2 regions of the Photobacterium sp. GB-1 genome follow, and region 2 is predicted to be linked to the other one. Evidence: predicted binding sites of a transcription regulator. Region 2 holds the regulator's gene; the other holds the start of a gene.

Evidence for each region. Region 2 encodes CRP, which controls carbon source genes, mostly activating them, when cyclic AMP is high. Its sites were predicted from a motif close to TGTGANNNNNNTCACA; they were not measured.
Region 1: a site for CRP is predicted at 2,146-2,161, ahead of cdd (cytidine deaminase). Genes of this name have one in related genera too.

The regions. Positions count from the first base shown of each region.
Region 1 is NZ_PYOB01000004.1:219,218-222,851, reverse strand. Features, by position in the region: gene C9J45_RS06910 (DMT family transporter) at 115-999, opposite strand; gene cdd (cytidine deaminase) at 1,149-2,036, opposite strand; gene C9J45_RS06900 (CidB/LrgB family autolysis modulator) at 2,265-2,948, opposite strand; gene C9J45_RS06895 (CidA/LrgA family protein) at 2,945-3,289, opposite strand; gene C9J45_RS06890 (hypothetical protein) at 3,415-3,634, opposite strand, start outside.
Region 2 is NZ_PYOB01000007.1:144,744-148,377, forward strand. Features, by position in the region: gene astD (succinylglutamate-semialdehyde dehydrogenase) at 1-21, shown strand, start outside; gene C9J45_RS10285 (DUF1338 domain-containing protein) at 66-854, shown strand; gene C9J45_RS10290 (hypothetical protein) at 910-1,092, opposite strand; gene crp (cAMP-activated global transcriptional regulator CRP) at 1,281-1,913, opposite strand; gene C9J45_RS10300 (OsmC family protein) at 2,293-2,697, shown strand; gene C9J45_RS10305 (phosphoribulokinase) at 2,767-3,634, opposite strand, start outside.

The DNA of each region.
Region 1 (3,634 bases), on a different contig from region 2:
CGTCGGGATTTAAATAGACTTTAAAAGTAAATATTAGAAAAGCTTTAGAGCTTATAATAAAAAACCGCCAAGAAGGCGGTTAGTGAATCTTTTATGGGGTACGGTTATTACTAGCTATTTTCGCTTTTCCCATTGGGTGATAAAGGCCACAGAAGCAATAATAATCGCCGCACCTAACCATAATCGACCCGGTGGTACCCAACCAAATACAAGCCAACCACCTAACACGTTTAGTGGTAATTTTGCGTGGTCGAATGGTTGAACAAATGACGCATCAGCGACGGCATAGGCTTTAGCAATCGCCCATTGTGCCAGTGCGGTTAACAGACCAGCAGCGATGATTAATGTCCATGTTGTGCCGCCTGTTGGCATAGTAAAATCAGGTAGAGCCAGTAACAAGTTAAATGGCGTGATCAGAATAAGTAAATACATCACAACAGTGGTTGGTGATTCTGTAGTAGATTGCTTTTTCACCATCAAAGAATAACCCGCCCAGAAAACCGCAGCGCCGACAGGTAATAATGTCGCAATACTAAATGAATCAGACCACGGCTCTAAAATGATCATTGCACCAATAAAGCCAGCAAGCGTTGCGCACCAACGTGCAGCGCCAACTTTCTCTTTTAGTAATACACCTGAGCCAATAGTTGCAAATAACGGTGAAGTCATAAGCAGTGCAATGCCTTGCCAAATAGGAACAGGATAGGCAAGTGCCCATAGCCAGAGTTGGATACCAATCACCGCAAGAAAGACACGGAAACAGTGCTGGAAGAATTGCTCTGTCTTTAGTGAACGGCGAATACCCATGGTTCTCAGCCATGGCAGCATAGCCACCAGTGCAACAAAGTATTGGATTAACGCAAAAGTAGTTGAAGAGACATGGAGCTTAATACTGAGAAATTGTGCAAGGCTATTTACAATCGCAAAGGCAAGGCCTGCAGAAAGCATCCATCCGGCACCTTGGACTGGGTTATGAACTGGGGTATGTGAATCAGACATTAAAAATTGGTTTCGTCAAAAAAGCATAGCGAGATAATACGCTTTTGTTTTTAGATAGCCAATATAACTGATTGTGTTGAATGCATTAGGCAATAAAAAACCGCCTATTATGGCGGTTTTACATCAACAGATATTGCTAGCACTAACGATTAGTAAGCAACATAAGTCATTTGAATATCAGGATTTAGTGCTTCTAGTAGTGCTTGAGTACGCGCTAATTGACTGATTAGGCTTTCTGCACTTTCTACTAATGCCGCTTCAACTAATTCAGATAGTTTGTAACCTGACATATTCATGTTGATTAGCGCAACTTGCAGCGGTGGTAGGCTTGGGTTAAATGCTGCATTTTCAGCATACATACCCACAAAAACACGACCATCTTTGGCTTTTAATGCAACACCACTGAAGTTCTTAGAGTACGGTGCATGAGAGCGGTTTGCAGCATCACAAGCAGCAACAGCAAGCTCTGATTGCTCAGCAATCGTAATACCATTATTAATGTCGCTTAATAGCGCATCTTTAATCCCAAGATCAGCAGGGCCGAAAGATTCAGGCAGGTATTGTTGCAGTGTCATTGGCTGACGTTCAGGAAGTTGAATAACTAAATCTTGCGCCGTATTCAATTCATTCATGAACTGACGACAGTGACCGCAAGGGCTGTAGTTAATCGTTACGTCTTTAATGCCTGTTTCACCTTTGATCCAAGCATGGCTAATTGCAGATTGCTCAGCATGGATCGTACACGCCATACTTGCGCCTACAAATTCCATATTTGCACCGAAATATAGGCGACCAGATGTACCACGAACAATAGCACCAACATAGAAATTAGAAATAGGAACAACAGCGTAAGCAGCAGCAACAGGAAGGAGAGCAAGACGAAGATCAGTATCAGATAAATTAGTTTGGGAAACTAACTGTTCAAATTGTTCAGGACTAATTGTTGAATCAAAATCTTTATCTTCAATAATTGGTCGTAAAGCTGATGCAAGCTCTTTAGGTAATTGACCTAATGCATCCATAACTTTTGCGTGCATTGGTGTGTTACTCCGTATTGTTGATGGAGAAACATTCTAAGTTAATTGTCATTAATCAAGTGTGATTTGAATCACATTAATAATGATAGTGTAGGTTGGTATACATTATCGAGAGCGAACTCACACATGTAAATGTAATTTTTCCTGTAATAAATAGTTATCAAAACATTATGAACTTAAAACTAATAAGAATTAGTGTTTAAGCTCATAACATGAGATAGGAATAACTTAGTGGAAAAACAGGTGTTCTAAAATAGGGAACATGATGGGAGCGAGTAACGTTGTCATGATCCCACAGATAACTAACGCTAATGAGCTAAATGCCCCTTCTTGATAATTTTCTTCGACAGCTTTTGCTGTACCTAAAGCATGAGATACCGTACCAATCGTTAACCCTTTTGCTAACGGATGGTAAATACGGACCAGTTTCATCACTGGATAACCTAACACCGCACCAAATAGCCCAACAATAATCACCATTGCTGCTGTAATCGCAGGAATCCCGCCAATTTGTTGAGAAGCGGCCATCGCAAGTGGTGTGGTAATAGATTTTGGTAAAATACTGGCTGCAAGTTGAGCATCAGCACCCATTAAAAACGCAATGGAGGTACCAAATGTCATCGACAAGATACTACCAACAAAACAGGCACTTAAAATTGTTTTCCACTTACGCTTAATTAAAGGCAGTTGCTGATATAAAGGTAAGGCTAAGGCCACTACCGCAGGACCTAACAAATAGTTAATTATTTCGTTATCTGCAAAGTAGGTTTCATACGGCACCTGTAACCAATGCAGTGCAGCGATTAAAATAATCAGCGAAATGAGCAATGGATTAAAAAGTGGATTACGAATCTTCATTGCTAAATAGCGCATGCTGTAAAATACCACTAGCGTTGCAACTAACCAGATCATGACTCTTTTTCCTTATGATGAAGCGCAAGGCCGATCACAAGCAATACAATTAATGTGCTGCCTAATGTGCTCGCAAAGATGATAGTTGCATTGTGCTTAATTAAACCAAGGTAGTTTATTAAGCCAACTCCAACAGGCACGAATAGCAATGCCATGTGTTTGATGAGTAAATTACAGGTTTTATCGACCCATTTTGTTTTGCATATGCCAGTAACGAGGCCAAAGAACAGTATAAACAAGCCAATAATACTGCCAGGGATCGGCAAATGAGTCAGATGTTGTATGCCTTGACCAAGTAAAAAGCAAAACATAACAATGGCAAAAGATCGAATGTAATCCATAGTAAAAAAAGTAATGCTAGAAAATTTTATTTATCATACAAATAAACGTGTTATTTGTCACACAAAAAAGAGCATTATTTAGATAATTCGTTAAAAAATGTAGATCGCGTGATATTTATTGATGCTTAATTCCACAAAAATAGACCAATGAGCGCGGCAAGTGTCAAAAGAATCGTCACTTTTAGCCAAATAAAATCGATTACCACATACTTAAACCATGCTTTATTGAATAACAAAGGCTTTTTTTTAGAAGGGGTAGCACGAGGGCAAGGACGGGTAGTAAAAGGCAGTCGACGTGATGTTTTCGAAGGTAATGGGACACGAAAGCCATAGTGAGGCACAACA
Region 2 (3,634 bases):
TCTCCGGGTATTTCACTCTGAGACTAATAGGTTCACTGTATTACTTACAGTAAGGATTGTGCAGCATGGAACAATTATTTACCGCGTTATGGCAAGATTATACTCAGCGATTATGCCCTTCAGCGCTGAATATTCGGCAATTACTTACCGAAGATGCGTCACTTAGAAATGATCATATTGCGTTGCGTACCTTTGCACTACCTAAATGTGGTTTAGCAAGATTAGCGGCTCCATTTATTGCGGTAGGTTATAAACCCAAAGGTCGATATCATTTCAAAGCGAAAAAGTTATATGCAGAGCACTTTGAACATCCCGATCCTTCTGCGCCTAAAGTATTTATTAGTGAACTGCAATTAGGGTTATGTTCAACAGAGTTACAAACAGAAGTACGTCAGCTTGTCGATCAAGTTGATGATGCTTATTTTGCTGATCCTGCTTTTCTTTCTCAAGGTAAACCATGGCAGTTAAGCCGTGATAGTTATCAGTTTTTAAATGCAGAAAGTGAATATGCAGGGTGGGTGGCAGCGCATGGTTTTGGTGCTAATCATTTTACTGTTGATATTAATCAGCTTGAGCAATTTAATGAAATTTCTGAAGTGAACCATTTTCTCGAATCAAGTGGTTTTGACATTAATCAGGCGGGAGGTGCGGTAAAAGGCGATCCTACTGTGATGTTAGAGCAATCAGCAACCATGGCTGATAAAGTCATGGTCACGTTTTCTGATGGTGAGATGTTGGTCTCTGGCGGATTTTATGAGTTTGCTAAACGTTATTTACAGCCAGATGGTGAGATTTATACCGGGTTTGTAGAAGCTTCGGCAGATAAGATCTTTGAAAGTACTTATAACTCTTGAACAGTGTAAACAAGGCAATAAAAAGCAGCCAATTGGCTGCTTTTTTTTAAATCTGTTAATTATCGAGGGGCGATCCCCAAATACCACTGTCTTCAACAGGACAGCGACGTAAACCTGTTTGCTGTTCTAAATAACAACGACGGTCACTAAAGCCTGTCATCTCAATAGTTGTAGGTTGAGGAGCGATAGCACCAGGTACAGTGGTGTAGCTATTCGGGGCAAAACGTTCAATATCCATATAAAAACCAAAAAAAGATGAAGTCCATTCATTGCTTGAATTTAGCATTTAATTTGAGCAATACAAATTAATTAATGGCATTAATGACACACTTTTTAAAGGTATTTATGGGGGGATTATTAATCAATAAGAAATAAAAAAGCCGCAACAGTGTGCGGCTTTTTTCGTACGGTTAAAGACGTTAAAAATTAACGCGTACCGTAAACAACAATCGTCTTACCGTGAGCAGAGATAAGGTTCTGCTCTTCAAGCATTTTCAGAATACGACCCACTGTTTCACGAGAACAGCCAACAATTTGACCGATTTCTTGACGAGTGATCTTAATCTGCATGCCATCAGGGTGCGTCATTGCATCTGGTTGTTTTGCAAGATTTAGCAATGTCTGTGTGATACGACCTGTAACGTCTAAGAATGCCAAATCACCTACTTTCTGGCTTGTCACTTGTAGGCGACTTGCCATTTGAGCAGATAAGCGCATCAGAATATCAGGGTTAACCTGAATTAACTGACGGAATTTTTTGAATGAAATTTCTGCTACTTCACAAGGACTTTTCGCACGAACCCAAGCAGTACGCTCTTGATCTTCTTCGAATAAGCCAAGCTCACCAATAAAGTCACCTTGGTTTAGGTAAGAAAGGATCATTTCCTTACCTTCTTCATCCTTGATTAGTACAGCAACAGAACCCTTCACAATGTAGTACAACGTTTCTGCTTTCTCACCTGCGTGGATCAGCGTACTTTTCGATGGGTACTTGTGAATATGACAATGGGAAAGAAACCACTCTAAAGTTGGATCTGTTTGCGGTTTACCTGGAACCATATTACTAACTTCCTCTGCATTTGTTGCCCAACAGCATTGGTTTCTTTTCTAACTTTTATCACGAGAAAAAAAACTGCCTACTGATAGGGTATCCATTCAGCCGCTGGGCTGCAAGCTAACTTGAATAAGTTAGAGTGTATCCTTTTTCTGCGCCTTTTTCTTGATATTGATCTAGTAGATTCGTTCATTTCATATGGATAACTGTGCACAGGATCACAATGCGGCGAGATAATTTTAAGTGGTGCGATAAGTAATGATTATTACGACGATTTTTAGAGAGGAAAAAAGTTGTTATTAAGGCGGAGAATTAGGATTTACATTCATTATTTAATCAATAAGACTAGAGACAATTATTGGGCGTTTGAATAAGGATTAAGCGATGCAGTCCCGAGTAAAATGGGTAGAAGATATGACTTTTTTAGGTCAATCTAGCTCCGGTCATAGTGTAGTCATGGATGGTAATGGAGGGGATAAAGCTCCAAGTCCAATGGAATTGGTATTAATGGCGGCGGGAGGGTGTAGCTCAGTAGATGTTGTCAGTGGTTTACAATCCCAAGCGCAAAATATTGTGGGTTGTGAGGTTCTTATTTCAGCTGAGCGTCGAGAGCAAGCGCCACGTTTATTTACCGCAGCCAATTTGCATTTTATTGTTTCAGGTTTTGATTTAAATGAAACCTTAGTGGCTAACACCATTGCTGATTCTTTAGAGAAATATTGCTCTGTATGCTTGATGATTGGTGAAAAGGTTAAGTTGACTCATTCGTATGAAATCATCACTGCTTAATAATGATTGAGATGAAAAAGGTTGGTGTTTGTGCCAACCTTTTTTCTATTTATTTTCGTTTGTGCAAACTTAACTGATTTTCCCTGTATTAATCAGTTTCTCGATAAGGGGGCGCATGATCAATTCCATTGCAAAACTCATTTTTCCACCAGGGACGACAAGCGTGTTATGACGTGACATAAATGAGCCTTGGATCATGGAAAGTAAATACGGAAAATCGACATTATTTAAACCGCGAAATCGGATCACAACAAAGCTTTCATCTAAGCTTGGGATCCCTTTGGCACTCACCGGGTTTGAGGTATCAACGGTTGGTACACGTTGAAAGTTGATATGTGTGCGTGAAAATTGCGGAGTTAAATAATTTAAGTAATCGTCCATGGAGCGAACGATTGACTCCATCACCGCTTCGCGAGAGTGCCCTCGATCTCTCGTGTCACGAACAATTTTTTGGATCCACTCCAAGTTAACAATGGGTACCATGCCAATAAGAAGATCAACATGCTGTGCGACATGGATCTCGCCATCGACAACCCCACCATGTAAGCCTTCATAAAAGAGTAAATCAGTGTTTTCTGCTAACTGTTGCCACGGAGTAAACGTTCCGGGCATTTGGTTGTAGGGTACGGCTTCGTCAAATGTGTGTAGATAACGGCGAAAGCGGCCAGTGCCATCTTCACCATATTGTTTGAAAAATTGCTCTAATTGGGCAAAGTCATTGGCTTCTGAGCCAAAATAGCTGATATGTCGACCTTGCTCTTTAGCTTTGCGGATCTCAGTGTCCATTTCAGGGCGGGTATAGCGATGGAAGCTATCGCCTTCTAGCCATGCCGCATTAATGTTCATCATATTGAACATCTTTCGGAATGCTTCAGAAGTCGTCGTGGTTCCTGCTCCTGATGAACCAGTAACTGCAATAATAGGATGTTTTGCAGAC